One region of the Megamonas funiformis genome, then DNA from elsewhere that is predicted to be linked to it. Evidence: predicted binding sites of a transcription regulator. Region 1 holds the regulator's gene; the other holds the start of a gene.
What was found. The regulator HrcA, encoded in region 1, represses chaperone genes, less so after heat shock. The targets are predictions, from matches to a motif close to TGTTAGCACTCNNNNNNNNNGAGTGCTAACA.

Region 1 (10,080 bases):
GGTGATATGTCCTTATTAGCTACAAATATGAAATATATTTCAGATACAAAAGCAAAACTTGAATCTAAAGGTTTCATTATTGGGCCTGCTAGTCATTTTGAGCCATTTTTTGGTAATACAATTTTGCAAGTTATAATGCTTTTAGGTATTTGTAGTGCTTGTGTATTGTATATTTCTTTGGTTTACCCAAGTTTATCAAATAAAAAACAGTATATTTTATTAGCAATCTGCTTTGTAATAACAGCTGTTCCAGTATTGATAGGAAAGGGCTCTACAATTCGTATAATGGCTGCTTTAGCTGCGGCAAATGTTTTTCCTGCTATTGGTATGATAAGTCAATTAGATGTAATTCGTAGAAATCGTCTAATTGGTAAATTAAAATTTGGTCCATTATTATTAAAAGCAGTGAAAGCTATTGTCTGTGCAAGTGTTGTTTCTATGATGGGGGCAATGTTCTTATCTGGTATTTTATCTGATGTAGAATTCTTCTTGGAAATGAGTATTTTCCGTGGTATCAAATTAACATTTGTATTGCCAATTATTTTAGTGGCTATAGCCTTTATGCAACGTTTTGATATATTCGGTGATAATTTATTAACACCACCAGCTTTTAAAGAACAGGCTAAACGTATATTGAATATGACTGTATCTGTAAAAGCTTTAGTAGGATTTTTGATAGCTATGATTGTAGCTGTTATCTTTATCGGTCGTTCCGGTCATACAGCTGGCGTTCCTGTTCCTGGCATAGAATTGAAAATAAGAGCTTTCTTAGAACAAGCGTTTTATGCAAGACCTCGTTCAAAAGAAATTTTTATTGGTCATCCAGCGTTTATAATAATGATCATGGCATGGTATCGTAAGTGGCCAGCAGCTATCTTCTTTATTTTATCTATAGTAGCGACTATTGGACAAGGTTCTATGGTAGAAACTTTTGCACATATGCGTACGCCGGTATTTATGTCATTAATGAGAGGTTTTGATGGTGCTTTATGGGGTGCTGTCATAGGCTGTGTTGTCATGGGTGCATTGTATTTATGGCAATATATTGCATCTTCAACAGATAGGAGTAAGTCTTTGAATGAATAATATTGTAATTTCTGGGTATTATGGTTCTAAAAATGCAGGCGATGAAGCTATGCTATCTGCAATGTTAGAAGTATTCTCAGAGCTTAATCCAAAACTTCATATTACAGTTATTTCATCAGACCCAGAATATACAAGAAAACGCCATAGTGTTGATGCAGTTAATTGGTTAAATGTAGTAGATATTTTGAAAGTGTTGAAAAAGGCGGATTTACTTATAAGTGGTGGCGGTAGCTTATTACAAAATGTAACTAGTGGTCGAAGCTTATATTATTATATGGGTGTATTATTTCTAGCTAAATTAGTTCATACACCGATAATGTTATATGCTCAAGGTATTGGTCCTATTTATGGTAAATTCGCAAGACGCTTGATGAGATGGTTTGGTAATCATAGTGCTTTGATTACAGTTCGCGATAAAGATTCATTAAAAGAATTGGATATGCTTAAGATTGTAAAACCACCGATAAAGGCTACAGCAGATCCAGTGTTAGCAATAAATGCAGTAGATAAAAAAAGTGGGCGAGAGATTTTTAAGAAATCACATATTTCACTCACTAAGCCGATAATTGGTATATCTGTGCGTGAATGGCGTGAATGGCAACATTATAAAGACGTCTTAGCAGAAGTGGCTGATGAAGCAGTAACGAAATTAAATGCTCAGATTGTTTTTATGCCAATGCAATATCCAGAAGATGTAAAGGCTGCTAAAAAAATTGTAGCTAAAATGAAACAGCCGGCATGTGTCTTGAAAGAAGATTTTACAACAAGGGAATTAATGTCATTAGTAGGAAATATGGATTTAATGATTGGCATTCGCCTTCATGCATTGATTTTTGCAGGTGTGATGGGCACGCCAATGATAGGTATATCATATGATCCTAAAATTGATAGATTTTTAAAATCCATTGATGAAGATGTTGTAGGCGATTTAGAAAATGTAACAGTGGAAGCTTTGATGCAAGAAATTAATGCTAAATGGAATAATAAAGAAATATATCGCAATCAGAATTTGAAGCGAATGGCTAAATTGCGTAGTTTAGCAAGGTCAAATGCGGAAATGGCTTTAGAATTTATAGATAAAAATAAATAATAAAAAATGACTCCTAGTAATTATAACTAGGAGTCATTTTTTTATTTAAAGAGATTTTTTAAAGTCTTAAAGAAGCTTTCTTGTTCTGGATTTGCTTTATCATTTTTAATACCAGCAAATTCACGAAGAAGTTCTTTTTGTCTGTCAGTAAGTTTTTGTGGAGTTAAAACTTTAATGCGAACATGTTGATCGCCACGACCAGCACCGCGAAGGAAAGGAATACCTTTTCCTTTTAAGCGCATTATTGTACCAGACTGGATACCAGCAGGTATTTTCATTTCTACTTTACCATCAAGAGTTGGTACTTCTATAGTATCGCCTAAGGAAGCTTGTACAAAAGTGATAGGAACTTCGCAGATGATTTCAGTGCCTTCACGTTTAAAGAATTTATGGTCTTTTACTGTGATATATACATATAAATCACCAGTAGATCCGCCACGAACACCTGCTTCACCTTCGCCAGCTACGCGGATACGGTTTCCAGTATCTACGCCAGCAGGGATTTTAACTTCAACTTTAGAGCGAACAGATTTAACACCTTTACCATTACAATCTTTACATGGTGTTTTAACGATTTCACCTGTACCACTGCAACGGGAACAAGTACGCTGATTTACCATGCGACCAAATGGTGTATTTTGAGTGAATTGTACTTGACCTGTACCATGGCAATCAGGGCAAGTTTCAGGATGGGTACCAGCAGCAGCGCCTGTACCATTACAACTAGAACATTTTTCTGTACGAGGAATATTGAGTTCTACTGTTTTACCAAATGCAGCTTCTTCAAAGGAAATAGATAAATTATAGCGTAAATCAGAACCACGTTCTGGGCCACGACGGCGAGCAGAACCGCCAGCACCACCGCCACCAAAGAACATGTCAAAGATATCGCCAAAGCCTTCTCCACCAAAGCCACCTTGACCAAAACCGCCGAAACCGCCAAAGCCACCGCCAGCTCCACCAGTACCATCAAAAGCTGCGTGACCAAATTGGTCATATTGAGCTTTTTTCTGTGGATTGGATAAAACTTCATAAGCTTCATTTACTTCTTTGAATTTTTCTTCGGCTTCTTTAGGATTATCACGATTGAGGTCAGGGTGATATTTTCGAGCCATTTTTTTGTAGGCTTTTTTTATTTCTGCTTCTGTAGCATTTTTACTTACGCCTAAGACTTCATAATAATCGCGTTTTGTACTCACTTTGCACCACCTAAACCTAAATAAAGATTTTATGCTTAATTGACATAACTCCAGCTAAGGATTAACTGGAGTTATGTGCATCAAATTTCTTATATTAATTAAACTTAAATTATTTATCAGTTACATCTTTAAAATCAGCGTCAACAACATTGTCATCATCTTTTGTCTGGGTCTGTTGCTGTGCATTAGCACCTGCTCCGCCAGCTTGTTGTTGAGCTTGCTGAGCCTGCTGATATGCAGCTGCGCTTAATTCATAAAGAGGTTTTTGTAATTCTTCCATAGCTTTTTTGATTGCTTCGATATCTGTACCTTTGAGAGCATTTTTAACGCCTTCAATGCCATCTTTTACTTTAGCTACAGTATTAGCATCAGCTTTATCGCCTAAATCTTTGATTACTTTTTCAGCTTGGAATACTAAAGAATCAGCATTATTTCTAGTTTCTATTTCTTCTTTACGTTTTTTATCTTCAGCTTCATGAGCTTGAGCTTCTTTAACCATGCGGTCGATATCTTCTTTGCTCATACCGCTATCAGATTGAATAGTGATATTTTGTTCTTTACCAGTACCAAGGTCTTTTGCAGATACATGAACGATACCATTAGCATCAATATCGAATTTAACTTCGATCTGAGGAACTCCTCTTGGAGCTGGTGGAATATCTGTTAAATCGAAACGACCGAGAGTTTTGTTGTCTGCTGCCATTTCACGTTCACCTTGAAGAACATGAATGCTAACTGCAGGCTGATTATCAGCAGCTGTAGAGAATACTTGGCTCTTAGAAGTAGGAATAGTAGTATTTCTTTCAATGATTTTTGTGCAAATACCACCTAATGTTTCAATACCTAAGGAAAGTGGAGTTACATCAAGAAGTAATACGTCTTTAACTTCACCAGCTAAGATACCAGCTTGAATAGCTGCACCTACTGCAACACATTCATCAGGGTTTACACCATGATTTGGTTCTTTACCAAGATATTTTCTAATAGCTTCTTGAACAGCAGGGATACGGCTAGAACCACCAACTAAGATGATTTTATCGATTTCAGAAACGGATAAACCAGCATCAGCCATAGCTTTACGAGTTGGTTCGATTGTAGCTTCAACAAGATCTGCTGTTAATTCATCAAATTTTGCACGAGTAAGAGTTAAATCTAAGTGTTTTGGACCTGTTGCATCAGCAGTGATGAATGGTAAGTTGATATTTGTAGAAGTCATGCTGGAAAGTTCGATTTTTGCTTTTTCAGCAGCTTCGATAAGACGTTGAGCACTCATTTTATCTTGAGATAAGTCAATGCCGTTGGATTTTTTGAATTCTTCTACCATCCAATTCATTACTGCATGGTCAAAGTCATCGCCACCTAAATGAGTATTACCATTAGTGGATTTTACTTCAAATACGCCATCACCAAGTTCGAGGATAGATACATCGAATGTACCGCCACCTAAGTCGAATACTAAGATTGTACCATCTTCGCCTTTATCAAGACCATAAGCAAGAGCAGCAGCAGTTGGTTCGTTTACGATACGAAGAACATCAAGACCTGCGATTTTACCAGCATCTTTAGTTGCTTGACGTTGGCTATCGTTGAAGTAAGCAGGAACAGTGATAACTGCTTGAGTTACTTTTTCGCCAAGATATTTTTCTGCATCAGCTTTTAATTTTTGAAGAACCATAGCAGAAATTTCTGGTGGAGTATAAGATTTACCATCAATATTTACTTTATAATTAACTTCGCCCATATGACGTTTGATTGAAGCGATTGTTCTATCTGGATTGGAAACGGCTTGACGTTTTGCAAGTTGACCTACAAGACGTTCACCATCTTTTGTGAAACCTACAACTGAAGGAGTAAGTCTGCTACCTTCTGGGTTTGTAATAACTGTAGGTTCGCCACCTTCCATAACAGCGACTACAGAGTTAGTAGTACCTAAGTCAATACCAATTACTTTGGACATTATAAATTCCTCCTAAAAACATCTATATATAAATATAAGTGTTATGCAATTTAATAAAATATTTTATATTAATTATAGTTAATTAAATGATTAATTAGCTACAACTTTTACCATACTTGGGCGAATTACTCGACCTTGTACCATATAACCTTTTTGGAATTCTTCTTCGATGGTATCATCTTCTTTTTCAGGGTCTTGAACGCGCATTACAGCTTGATGGAAATTAGGATCAAATTTTTCACCAGCAGCTTTAATAACTTCAAGACCATTTTTCTTCAAAGATTCCATTAATTGGTTGTAAACCATGGAAATTCCATCATGAAGAGGAGTACCAGCAGCTCCTTCAACAGCTAAAGCACGTTCAAAATTATCAATGATGGGTAATAAATCTTTAATTAATCCTTGAAGTACTACACTAGATAATTCTTCACGTTCTTTTTCATTGCGACGACGGAAGTTTGCAAAATCAGCTTGCAATCTTTTATAGTGGTCTTCGCTTTGCTGTAATAATTCTTTTTGAGCTTCAAGTTCTTTTTTTATTGTATCAAAAGTTGCTTCATCATTTTCTACAGCAGTCTCATTAGTAGTTTCTTCTACTGTTTCTTTAACTTCGTTATCAGAAGTAGTTTCAGTCTGCATAGTTTCTTTAGTTTCTTCTGGAGTAGCCATGAATCAACCACCTTCTTAGTTAATAATAAATAGTTTAATCTTTATAGATTACAAATGAAATCTATGGAAAATATCAGCAAGATTAGCATTCATAAATTTTAATAAAGAAATTATTTTGCCATAATCCATACGTGTTGGACCTAAAACAGCTAATGTGGCAATTGGTTTACCATCTAAATGATATGTGGCACTGATAATACTGCAATCTTTAATATCATTATATTTGTTTTCTTGACCAATGGTAACAGCTAAACTTTCATCTTTTTGTGCATGTAAAATATCATATAAAAGTTGTTTTTCTTCAAACATAGATAATAGTTTTTTTACTTTATCTATATTATGGAATTCAGGCTGTTCCATTAATTCTCTTGCACCACCTAGATAAAGTCGTTCTTGCTTATCTTTGGCTAATGCTTCATCTATAATATTAATGATAGCATTGAAAACTGTGGAATTAACAGTTTCACCACGAATTTTGCGAATTGATGCCATACTAATATCTGATAGACGCTTACCTTTGAGATAATGATTAAAGATACTAGCGATATTATCAAAATCCTTAAAAGAAACACCACTTGGAATATCGATAATTTTGTTATCAATAAAACCAGCATCTGTCATGATGACAGCTATTACTTGATGTTCATTAAGTGGTAAAAATCGCAAATACTGAAAAGCTGTTTGCGTTAATTGTGGAGCTAAAACTAAAGATACATTTTTTGTCAATTGAGAGATTATACGTGAAGTTTCACGGAAAATTTCTTCAACAGAACGTACTTTAGTAGCATACCAATTATTGATAAGAGATATCTCATTCTCCGACATTTGTTCTAATGTTAATAAGTCATCAACATAAAAACGATAACCTTTTGATGAGGGGATACGCCCAGATGAGGTATGGAGATGCTTGATATAACCAAGTGTCTCTAAATCTGCCATTTCATTACGAATTGTCGCAGGGCTAATTCCCAAACTATATTTCTTAGCAATTGTTCGGGAGCCTATTGGCTCTGCAGTAGATATATAGTCATCTACAATGGCTCGGAGAATGCGTTGCTTTCTTTCATCTAGCATTTCTTTCACCCCTATTGTTAGCACTCTATAATAGTGAGTGCTAACTTCTAATTAAGAATGTATCACTATTTAGACAAAATGTCAATGTCTTTTGTTTAATTAAATAAAAAATTTCTTAAGTATAATGAAAACAATTGAAATTAGTTTAGTTATTATATAGGAACTAAACTAAATGATAAAAATTATTGATTATAGGTTGAGGTTTTTAATAAAATAGTGTAAAATATAGATTATGAGCGTAATAAAAAAATAAAAATAGAAAGCCGAATCCAGCTCAGGAGCGGGAGAACCAATTTTTTGGGGTGAATCTAATTTATTTTGGTAGAATTTACTGAAATTTTAGATGGATAGTCTTTCCTTCTCTGTCCTAACCCGTCAGCTAACCTCGTAGGCGATTTTGAGAGGAGTCTTTTTTTTGAGTAAAGTTGTCCGTGTTTTAGTTTTATCTTTATGTTTGATCTGTATGAGTGCTATTGCTAGCGCATCTTCTTTCCGTTTAGGAGACCAAGGTGCAGAAATCGCTGAAATTCAAGCAGCATTGGCAAGTCAGGGTTATGATGTAACAGCAGATGGAGATTTCGGTCCAGCTACACAAGCTGCAGTGGCAGCATTCCAATCAGCTAATGGTTTGGATAATGATGGTTTAGTTGGCGCTATGACATATCAAACATTGATGGGACGTAACATGCCTGTAGTAAGCCGTAGTTCTAATTACATTGCAAAACGTATCATTAATTCATCTTTGAATTATATTGGCGTGCCATATGTATTTGGTGGTACAACTCCAAGCGGTTTTGATTGTTCTGGTTTTACGCGTTATGTTTTTGCTACAGCTGGTATTTCTCTTCCACGTACAGCAGATGTACAATTTGAAATAGGTACACCAGTATCTTATGATAACCTTATGCCTGGTGATTTAGTATTTTTCTCTACTTATACTTATGGAGCATCTCATGTAGGTATCTATATGGGTGATGGTAATTTTATTAATGCTTCTTCTAGCCGTGGAGTAGTTGTCGATTCTTTAAGTAGTTCTTATTGGGCATCTTGCTATATTGGAGCACGTAGAGTTTTATAATTACATAAATTAAATTAAACATAATTTAATTTAATACAAAGGAGACGATAGGTCTCCTTTTTTCTTTATAAAAATAAATAAAAGCATAAATTAAAGAAAGTGAAGTGAAAAATAATGTCTTTTTTGAATAATTGTAGACAATTTACTAATTTATCCGCTATGAAAGCTAATTTTTTACAAAGAATTAATACAGTATTACCTTTAGTTTCTGATTTGGTGCATGCGCATGTAGCTATGTATACATTTTCCAAAAAAGAAAATTATTTCACTGTTGTTTCTGAATTTGAACCACATACTACGTATAATCCTATAAAACAATCATTAATAGGGAAGGAAATTCCTAAAGTACAAGAGCCTTTAATTGATAAAACTATTAAATTTAAATCAAAATATGAAGGTCAAAGAGAATTAGATTTTGGTAAATTTTATCAAATGTATACTATACCGATTGTCGTTGATTATGAAGTAATAGCTGTTATTTGTTTTGAGATAAATTATGAAGATACACAAACAAGAGGTTTTACTCGTCTTTTGAAGACTGCCTTTATTATTTTGGAAAATGCGCCTAAAAAAGCAGATAATAAAATGTATAGAGCAATTTCTTCACGAGATGGGATTATCATTACAGATAAAAATGAACGCATTATTTTTGCTAATATGGTAGCGTCAAGAATATATCATGTTTTAGGTGTTAGTAATTTGTTGGGTTGTCATCTTTTTGATAGACAGTTGACTTTGCATATTAGAAAAGAAACTATTTTGCCTAGATGTCCTTATGAAAAAGAAATTGAAGTGGGCAATTTAGTTTTGATTAGAAGAGACATTCCAATCAATGAAGCAGGCAATTTATTGACACGTATAGTGATTTTATCTGATGTTACTGAAATTAGAAAAAAAGATAAAGAATTAAAAATAAAATCAGCAGTGATACAAGAAATTCATCATCGCGTAAAAAATAATTTGCAAACTATTGCTAGTTTACTTAGATTACAAGCTAGACGCTCAAATTCAATGGAAGTAAAAGAAGCTTTAAAGGAAAGTGTAAATCGTATTTTAAGTATATCAGTTGTGCATGAATTTTTATCACAACAAGGTGATGAAAATATAGATGTAATGGAAGTAACAAAAAATATTTTACAATTAATTCAGCAAAATATGTTAGATAGTCATTTTAAATTGGAGACAGAATTCATTGGAGAGACAATAATTTTACCATCAAAACAAGCTAGTAATTTAGCTTTAATCATAAATGAATTGATTTTAAATTCAATTGAGCATGGATTTTTAGGCAGAAATTATGGTAAAATTGGTCTTAAAATAAGTCAAAGTGATGAAGCCTATATAATAGAATTGTATGACAATGGTAATGGTTTACCAGAGAATTTTTTTGATTTACCGACAAAATCTTTAGGACTTCAAATTGTGAGAACCTTAATTGAAGGAGATATGAATGGTTCTTTTGACTTATATAATGATAATGGGGTTCATGCCAAGATAGCTATTCCCTATAAATTTTTAATGGAGAGTGAAGTTGATGTCTAAGTTAAAAATTGTGATTGCTGATAATGAATCAATCATTCGCATGGATTTGAAAGAAATGTTAGAAGAAGCTGGGCATGAAGTCGTTGGAGAATGTTTTAATGGATTAAAGGCTATAGAATTAACGCAGCGATTAAAACCTGATTTAGTGATTATGGATATAAAAATGCCAGAAATGGATGGGATTACAGCTGCAAAGAGAATTTCTGACCAAAAATTAGCTCCTGTTATTTTGCTTACAGCTTTTAGCCAAAAAGACATTGTAGAAAAAGCTAAGAATTCAGGTGTTTTAGCTTATTTGGTAAAACCAATAAAGCCAAGTAATTTGTTTCCAGCAATAGAAATTGCACTATCTAGATTTAATGAGATTAAACAATTAGAAAGTGAA
Region 2 (10,080 bases), 1.2 Mb from region 1:
AACAGCACGAGCTAATCTACAAGCGCCCATTGCTATGCCAGTATTTGTCCAACCTTTAGACAATAATACATCATATGCTGTATTTACTACTTCCTGAGCTATAGCTTTTTTATCAAAATCACTGTTATGATCATAATATTTATCTAAATCAGCTAAACGCACACCGCCAATGCTGATTGTAGACCATGCAGGAAAAGCAGAATTACCATGTTCACCAAGCATAAAGCCCTGAACATCTTTAGCATCAACATTATAATGATTTGCTATGATGCGTTTTAAGCGAAGTGTTTCTAAAGTAGTCCCTGTACCGAATAATTTTCCTTTTTCATAACCGAATTTAGTAGCTGCCAAATATGTAGTTACATCAAGCGGATTAGTAATCATGATAAAAGGTGTATTTTTTGTATATTTTGTAACCTCTGTCATGATTTCGCCAATAACTTTTACATTTCGTTCTGCAAGTATTAATCTGTCTAATTTTTCCCCAGGTAAGATACTAGGGCCACCAGAACAAATAATTATATCAGCATCTTTACACTGACTAAAATCGCCTGAATAAACTTTCATACCTGGTACATACGTACAAGGTGTCGCATGAGTTGCATCTAAAGCTTCGCCATGAGCTACTTTTTCATTAATATCTATACATACGATTTCAGCAGCTAAATTCATTGCCATTGCTTGTGTTAATACATCTGAACCTACATGACCAAGACCTATAATTGCCAATTTACTCATTTTCATTCTAATTACCCCCATATCACAAAACCATTAATCTCATTTTATTAAATAAATGGTTCAATTTTTTATGATATAGCAAACAATCATTATTGTCAACATGTAAACAAGTTTATCCTTTTTGCTTTTCAAATATTTTCGCCATCATTTTCTTTACAAGTCTTACACTCTGATCAAATTTTTCCGTATCACTATCTGATAAATCAGTCATGCTTTCCATAAAAATAAGTCTTTGCGATTTTTGATGTTCCTTTAAAAAATTTCTACCTTTTTCACTCAAAGAAATTTGACTATATCTTCTATCCTTACTTAAACAAGTCTTTTTAATAAATTCTTTTTTCACTAATTTATCAATGATAGGACTCATTTGTTGTTTTGATATAGATAAATGTTTTGCTAGCTCTGTTACAGTAGCAAATGTATCCTCTTTTTCAAAAAGATAATACATCACTGCAAAGTGATTGAGTGGTAATGGCAAAGCTGCAGTTCGCCATAATTTGTGATTATAAGTCATCATAATATCAAACAAATCAAAATAAATATCTGATATCTTTCTGCTATTCTTCTCCAAAAATTTCTCTCCCTTTGTCAAAAATTAATAATAAAAAATTTTATTTTTTCAAAGATTAAAACCAGATTAAAAACTGTCTTCAAGAGTGCAAAATTCTTGACTTTTCAATAGATATACTATACTATAGAACACGATAATAGTAAATACTTGTGTACTATCAGCTATTTATAAAAAATCTAAAAAGCTGATTATAAAGCTGTGCTAAAGCACAGCTTTTGAAATTTATCAAAGGAGGTTTAATAATTTTGGCCACACAATCAAAGAAAAAAGCTGTTATCCTAGTTGTAGCCATAGTAGTTATAGCACTTATTGGATATCTTGCATATTCTAAGTTAACAGCTACATCACAGGGCAACAAAACAGCAGGTGGTCCTGCAACTGTAAAAGCAATGCAGGTAATCAAACGTGATACACCACTTAATTATGAATATGCTGGTAATATCAAATCAACAGATGAAGTAAAAATCACTTCTCGTGTTTCAGGCACAATTGTTGAAAAATATATTACAGGTGGCGAATTCGTACAAGCAGGTCAACCACTTTACAAAATTGACAGTCGTCAATATGAAAGTACATTGCTCTCAGCTCAAGCAACATTAGCTCAATCTCAAGCTAATTATCAAAATGCTTTAGCTACATTACAAAATGCTCAAGTAGATAATAACCGTTACCAAACATTATTATCTCAAAACGCAATTTCCGATCAACAAGCTGCAACTCAACAATCTCAAGTAGAAGCTTTAACTGCATCATTGCAAGCTCAGCAAGCAATCATTGATTCCAATGCTGCTCTTGTAAAAAAAGCTCAAGAAGATTTAGATGATACAGTTGTTTATGCCCCAACTTCTGGTAAACTTGATATCAATGATATTGATGTAGGTGCTTATGCTACTGCTGGAAGTACAGTTCTTGTAACAATGGGCTCTGTAGACCAGGTATATGCTCAATTTAATGTAAGTGAAAATGAATATTTAAATCTTGCATCTTTCTTTAATAGTGATACTAACAATGTAACTATCACTTTAAGTGATGGCACAGAATATCCTGTTTCTGGTCACCTTGTGCAAGTAGATCGTTCTTTAACTACAAATACTGGTACACTTGCAATCAATGCTTTATTTGATAATCCAGATGGTCTTTTACTTCCTGGTATGTTCGCTCGTGTAAAAATTTCTGGACAAGTAATTCCAAATGCTACTTTAATTCCACAACGTGCAGTACAACAAATTCTTGAAAAAACTTTTGTAACTGTAGTAGGTCCAGATAATAAATCTGTAAGTAAAGCTGTTACTTTAGGTGATAAAGTTGGTAGTTATTGGATTGTTAAAGATGGTTTAGATACTAATGACGTTGTTGTTGTTGAAGGTCTTACTAAATTACAAGAAGGCGTTCCTCTTAACGTCACCATAGTAACTCCTGAAGAATTAGGTTTAACTTTTTAACCAGGGGGTGCTATAATTGTCAAGATTCTTTATAAATCGTCCGATATTTGCTATTGTTATATCTTTAATCATTGTAATTTTAGGTACAATCTCTGCTTTTAATCTACCAATAGCACAATATCCACAGATTTCTCCACCTACAATTACTGTAAGCACAACTTATACAGGTGCCAATGCTGATACTGTAAATGAAACTGTTGCTCAAGTAGTTGAACAGCAAGTAAACGGTGTTGAAGGCATGGACTATATGAGTTCTACTGCTTCAAATGATGGTAGATATAGCTTACAAGTAGTCTTCAAATTAGGTACTGATGGTGATATGGACTCAGTAAAAGTACAAAACAATGCTTCTACTGCTGAACCAAGCTTACCAACTGATGTTCAAACATACGGTCTTACTACTCGTAAAGCCTCTAGTGATATGGCAATGGTATTGACTTTGACATCACCTAACGGTACTTATGATAGTGTTTTCTTAAAAAACTATGCTGATATTTATCTCGTAGATAAAATCAAACGTGTTCCAGGTGTTGGGGACTTAAACGTATTCGGTGCTGACTATGCAATGCGTCTTTGGATCAATCCTGATAAATTAGCAGAACTTGGTCTTACTGTAGCTGATGTTGTCAGTGCAGTAAAAGAACAAAACATTCAGGCTCCTGCTGGTACAATCGGTCAGATGCCTGCACCAAAAGACCAAGAATTCCAATATACAGGTAAAGTTCAAGGTCGTTTAATAACACCTGAAGAATTTGGAAACATTATTATTCGTTCTGATAATAATAGTGGTTCTTTTGTTCGCGTAAAAGATATTGCTAAAGTAGAAACCGGCGCTCGTACAAATAATATTTCTGCTAAATATAATAATCAAAATGCTGTAGCTTTCGGCGTTCAACTTACAAGTGATGCTAACGCAATGGATACTGTAAGCCAAGTAAAAGAAATCCTTGAAGAAGCTAAAGCAGACTTCCCTCCTGATTTAGAATATGAAGCAGTTGTAGATAATACAACATATATCAGCGAATCTATTCAGGAAGTTGTTAAAACATTTGTTGAAGCCCTCTTACTCGTTATGCTCATTGTATATATCTTCTTACAGAGCTGGCGTGCAACTTTAATTCCAATGCTCGCTGTACCAGTTTCCCTTATCGGTACTTTTGCAGCCTTCATTGTATTAGACTTTACTATTAATACACTTACCTTATTCGGTATGGTTCTTGCCATCGGGCTTGTTGTCGATGATGCTATCGTTGTTATCGAAAACGTTGAGCGTCATATGGCAGAAGATGGTCTTGACCCTAAAGAAGCAACAGGTCGTGCTATGGACGAGGTACAAGGTCCAGTTGTCGCTATTGCCTTCACACTTGCCTCTGTATTCGTACCAGTAGCAGGTTTAGGCGGTATGACAGGGGTTTTATATCGTCAGTTCGCTTTGACTATTGCTATTTCTATGGCATTATCTGCCTTTGTGGCTTTAACACTTACACCTGCACTTTGTGCTACTTTGTTAAAACCACATACTCCTAATGAAAATAAAGACTCTACTATAGGCAGTTTCTTTATTAGATTTAACCAATTCATGAATTGGATGACTAGAGGATATGTAAAATGTATTGCTTTCCTCATTGGTAAAGCTAAACTTTGCGTAGTATTTCTTGTAATTATCACAGCTCTCATGGCTGGTTTATTTAGAATATTACCAACTACATTCATTCCTCCAGAAGACCAAGGTTTCTATCTTGCTTCTGTAACATTACCTGAAGGTACTTCTTTAAATCGTACAGAAGAAATAGTGGATAAATTATCTGCTGAACTCAAACAAAATCCAGGTGTTGACCAGGTTATGGGTATTTCTGGTTATGATATTTTATCTGGTGGTGCAAAATCTAGTGCAGCTACTTTCTTCGTTGGTTTAAAACCATGGAGTGAAAGAACTACCCCAGAAACAAGTATCGATGCTGAAGTTGGTATGGCATTTAAGCAAGGTATGAATTACCCAGAAGCTTCTATCATCGCTATGAACCCACCTTCCCTTCCAGGTCTTGGTATGGTCAGTGGTTTCAATCTTCAATTACAAGATATGAGCGGTCATACTAATGAAGAATTAGATACTATCACTAAAAAAATCGTTGCTGCCGCTAATCAGCGTCCAGAACTTCAAGGTGTATATACTACTTACAGTATAAAATCACCAATATATGAATTTGAAGTAGACCGTGAAAAAGTTAAAAACTTAGGTTTAAATATCTCTGATGTGTTCACTGCTCTCCAAGTAAACTTTGGTGGTACAGAAATCAACGATTTCAACCAATTTGGTCGTACTTATAAAGTAGTAATGCAAGCAGATAGCAATTTCCGTAATGAAGCTGATACAACACGTTTCATCTTTATTCGCGGATCTAATGGTCAAATGGTTCCATTAAATACTATAATTAAACCAAAATTAGATTCAGGTCCTGCTATCATCTCTCGTTTCAATGCTAGCAGAAGTGTTACAATTCAAGGTAGTCCAAAAGATGGATATAGCTCTGGTCAAGCCATGGCTGCTATCGAAGAAGTTGTAAAAGAAGTGGCACCTACTGGATTTAATATTGACTGGTCTGGTCAAAGCCGTGAAGAACGTGCTGCAACAAGCTCTACAACTCAAGTTATGGCTCTTGCTCTTGTATTCGTATTCTTATGCCTTGCTGCTTTATACGAAAGCTGGAGCGTACCATATGCTGTATTGTTGACTGTTCCAACTGGTATCTTTGGTGCTTTATTATCTGCATATGTCTTAAATATGCAAATCAGTATCTATATGCAAATCGGTATCATCGTTATCATCGGTTTGGCAGCTAAGAACGCTATTCTTATCGTAGAATTCGCTAAAGTTCGTGTTGATACTGGTATGAAACCATTAAAAGCTGCTTTAGAAGCGGCAAAACTTCGTCTTCGTCCAATCATAATGACATCTCTTGCATTCATCATCGGCTGTTTACCACTTGCTGTAGCAACTGGTGCTGGTGCTGCTGCTCGTAATAACATGGGTATTGCCGTTGTTGGTGGTATGATTTTTGCCACTATCTTAGGTGTATTCTTAATCCCTGTTATGTATCTTGTTGTTATGAAAATAACTTCTTGGCTCACTGGAGATAAGAAAGTTAAACCAAAATCCGAAGTCGATAAATTTATGTAATTTTTTTGACCAATATTATCTTTTGATATAAAATAAAAATCGCTTTTTATGCTTATCTATGATATAATTGGCTAAATAAATACTATGAATAAGATGCTATAAATTTATAGCATCTTATTCTATAAATTTAAGGAGATATACTTATGATTTTAAAAAGAATGTTTCTGACTTTTATGAGTATTTTTACACTACTAGCTGTAGCAGCTATGCCAGGCACAAGTTTTGCAGCAGACGGATATTTATATACTAGCGAACGCTTCGGTTACAGTATAAAATGTCCTGAAAAACCTCTCGCTGTAATTAATTTGAGTATTCTTTCCCCTCAAGAACAAGGAGATGTTCTCATATTTGAAACAGATGGTCATAACCCTACAAAATACTGGGTTATTTCCCCAAATGCTTTCAGTAATGATACTTTCCCTGACCTTGATAATTTAACTGATGAAGCTAGACAAGATTTATTTACTCGATTAGCTATTGAACGTGGATATGAAGCGATTTCTCTTGTTCCAATTCAAGGACATAATGCTATTTATGCTGTTACTGCAAAAACTATCCAAATCGATACAGATAAAGATGGTCAAGTAGATAAAACAATTGAACAAGAAGGACAACATATCGAAACATATTTTAAAGGTGCAAAATCCAATTACTGTATCGTTTTATCATCAAAATCAGCATTAACTGAAGATGATATTAATAATTACCAATATGGTTTATTATCCTTCAATGATAAATAATCTTAAAAATAGAGAAAAAGCCAGTATAACTGGCTTTTTCTTTTATTCTCTATTGACATTTTGACCTATAATTATATAATAATAATTAACGGTTAGCACTCTTTGTATTAGAGTGCTAATAATTCATTTTTAATCTAAATTTAGGAGTGACAAATCTTGGCTAAAGAAACACATCAATTTCAAGCTGAAACTAAAAAATTACTCGATTTAATGATACATTCTATTTATACAAACCGTGAAATATTCCTTCGTGAATTAATTTCCAATGCTTCTGATGCAATCGATAAATTACATTTTGAATCACTTACAAATCGTGATTTACTCGAAGGCAATAGCGATTATGAAATTTTCTTAATTCCTGATGAAGCTAGCCATACATTAACTATTTCTGATAATGGTCTTGGTATGAATAGAGAAGAACTCATTGAAAACTTAGGTACTATCGCAAAATCTGGTACAAAAGCATTCTTGGAAAAACTTCAACAAGCTAAAGAAGGCGACAATGACACTCAAAAAGATTTAATCGGTCAATTCGGTGTAGGTTTTTACTCCGCTTTCATGGTAGCTGAAAAAATCACTGTAGTTTCCAGAAAAGCCGGCGAAGCTCAAGCTTATAAATGGGAATCCACAGCTGACGGTTCTTACACTATCGAAGAATGCACTAAAGATAGCCGTGGTACTAATATCACTATCACACTTTTACCTGAATTCTATGGTGATAAAGCTGAAGAAAACTTCACTGACACATATAAATTACAATCTCTTGTAAAAAAATATTCCGATTATGTTCGTTACCCAATCAAAATGAACTTTGTCATTGAAGAACAGCCAAAAGATGCTGATGGTAAACCAATCGAAGGTGCTGGTACTATCAAGAAAAATGAAGTTCGCATCTTAAACTCCATGCAACCACTTTGGGCTAAAAATAAATCTGAAATCAAAGAAGAAGAATACACTGAATTCTATCAAAATCTTTTCCATGATTGGGAAAAACCAATGGAAGTAATGCACAATAAAATCGAAGGTAATATCGAATACACTTCCCTTTTATTCTTCCCTGCACATGCTCCTTACAATCTTTATCATAGCGACTATGAACCAGGCTTACAGCTTTATTCTCGCCATGTATTCATCATGGATAAATGCAAAGACCTCTTACCTGAATATCTCCGCTTCGTTAAAGGTTTAGTTGACTCTCCTGATTTCTCCTTAAATATCTCTCGTGAACTTTTACAACAGAGCCGTGAATTAAAATTAATCGGTAAAAACTTAGAAAAAACTATCTTAAAACAATTAGCAAATACACTCAAAAAAGACCGCAGTAAATATGAACAATTCTGGAAAGAATACGGTAAATCCTTAAAAATCGGTATCTATGGCAGTGTATACAATGGTGGCAGTGATGTAGTAAATAAATTAAAAGATTTACTCTTATTCACAACTTCCAAAGAAGATAAACTCATCACTTTAAAAGAATATGTAGAAAATATGCCTGAAAGCCAGAAAAAAATCTATTATGCTACAGGTAAAGACCGTGCAAGTATCGATAGCTTACCACAGATGGAAATTCTACGCGATAAAGGTATTGATGTATTATACTTCCTTGATAACGTTGATGAATTCGCTATTGAAGTTATGCGTGAATATGAAGGTAAACCATTCCACTCCATTAGCCGTGGCGATTTAGACCTTGATGATGTTGAATCTCAAGAAGTGAAAAAAGAAACTGAAACAATCGCAAAATCCAATGAAGATTTAATCAAAGATATCAAAGAAACTCTCGGTGATAAAGTTGCTGAAGTAAAAATCAGTAGCCGTTTAAAATCTTCTGCTGTTTGCTTAGTAGCTGACGAACAAGGTCCAAGCTTTGCTATGGAACAAGCTTTTGCTGATGCAAATAATCCAATGTTCAAAGCTAGACGTATCTTAGAAATCAATCCAAAACATGATTTATTTGCTCGTTTACAAAAAGTACATGAACAAGGCAAAGAAAGTACTGCCTTCAAAGATTATTGCTCACTTTTATATGCTCAAGCACTTCTCATCGAAGGTATGATGCCAGAAGACCCAGCTGCAATTGCTAATAAAATCGCTGAATTGATGGCTAAATAATTATATTTATATAAAAAAATCCTACAGAATTTATCTGTAGGATTTTTATTTATGATTTTATTTCATTACTTTTTCATCTACAATATTATAAATAGTGTATTTAACAAGTTTTAAAATTCGGCAAGCTTCACCATCAACTAATTTATATTGAATTTCACAAATGCCACCAGTCGGATTAGCATTTGTATCATCTTCTAAATAAAGTGGAAATGTTCTTTTGACATACTCCCCATGCCTAAAGGCAGGGGATTCTTGGATACAAACGATACTTGCCTACTAAAATAGCAGGTCTTACTATATCTCTCCAAAGAAGGTTGATGCCCCAACCTTCCATATCTAAAAAAATTTATTAATAAAATATATTCTCTCTATCTTATTCTAGATAAATTAAAAAAATCCTATTTACTTAAAATATATCTTTCAATACCATAAGCTACACCATCTTCAAATACTGATGGAACTACAATTTTAGCACTATTTCTAGCTTTTACACTGCCATTTGCCATTGCCATACCCATTCCCACTGTAGATAAAATTTCAATATCATTATCTCCGTCACCAAAAGCATAGCTATCTTTTATATCTATATTCAATAATTCTAAAACCTTTAATGCTCCTGTAGCTTTGGAATTTTCTTTAGCATAAACTTCTAAATGACAATAATTATGGTTCATATCCTCTACATAAGTCATATCTTCAGGCAAATTCTCTATAATATATTTTCTATCTTCATGTCTAGGTGAATCTATTTCTAATTTATAAACATCTATAGCTTTTTTATCATAATCGAAAGTCAGTTGGTCAGCAAATATTCCATACTGCCCTAAACGATAGATTAGATATTCAAATTTTTTATCTACATAAGTATGAAAATCTCCTTGTAAACTGTATTGCATATCATGTTCATCACAAATAGATGTGATTTTTTCCACAAAAGATTTTTCAAGTGGCGCTCTATAAATAATCTTATCATGAAAAAATATAACTGAACCATTGAGCAATACATAACCATCAAAACCAAAATTTCTTATTTTTTCATCAAGAAAAGCAAGTGAACGACCACTAGCAATAAATACATAATGACCTTGCTCTTGTAATTTACGAATCGCTTTTTGTACGTTTTCACGCATATAACGATAATCTGGATGTGTACCTTCAATCAAAGTTCCATCAATATCAAAAAATACTGCTTTCATAACATACCTCATTACTAAAAATTTTATCTTTATTTTAATAATCTCTTTCAATCAATTCTATTTCTTGCTCTGTAGGATATATTCCATGCTCATAAATTTTTTC

Region 2: htpG (molecular chaperone HtpG) is a predicted target of HrcA. The motif match lies at 6,760-6,790, and genes of this name have one in related genera.

The regions. Positions count from the first base shown of each region.
Region 1 covers NZ_CP048627.1:937,969-948,048, forward strand. Annotated here, with positions in the region: gene GXM21_RS04550 (DUF5693 family protein) at 1-1,086, shown strand, start outside; gene csaB (polysaccharide pyruvyl transferase CsaB) at 1,079-2,176, shown strand; gene dnaJ (molecular chaperone DnaJ) at 2,218-3,375, opposite strand; gene dnaK (molecular chaperone DnaK) at 3,485-5,332, opposite strand; gene grpE (nucleotide exchange factor GrpE) at 5,423-6,001, opposite strand; gene hrcA (heat-inducible transcriptional repressor HrcA) at 6,050-7,075, opposite strand; cyclic di-AMP (ydaO/yuaA leader) riboswitch at 7,327-7,484, shown strand; gene GXM21_RS04580 (C40 family peptidase) at 7,491-8,153, shown strand; gene GXM21_RS04585 (histidine kinase N-terminal domain-containing protein) at 8,268-9,695, shown strand; gene GXM21_RS04590 (ANTAR domain-containing response regulator) at 9,688-10,080, shown strand, end outside.
Region 2 covers NZ_CP048627.1:2,182,379-2,192,458, forward strand. Annotated here, with positions in the region: gene GXM21_RS10970 (L-lactate dehydrogenase) at 1-744, opposite strand, end outside; gene GXM21_RS10975 (MarR family winged helix-turn-helix transcriptional regulator) at 851-1,309, opposite strand; gene GXM21_RS10980 (efflux RND transporter periplasmic adaptor subunit) at 1,555-2,751, shown strand; gene GXM21_RS10985 (efflux RND transporter permease subunit) at 2,768-5,929, shown strand; gene GXM21_RS10990 (hypothetical protein) at 6,073-6,669, shown strand; gene htpG (molecular chaperone HtpG) at 6,826-8,781, shown strand; gene GXM21_RS11000 (Cof-type HAD-IIB family hydrolase) at 9,180-9,977, opposite strand; gene GXM21_RS11005 (plasmid pRiA4b ORF-3 family protein) at 10,012-10,080, opposite strand, start outside.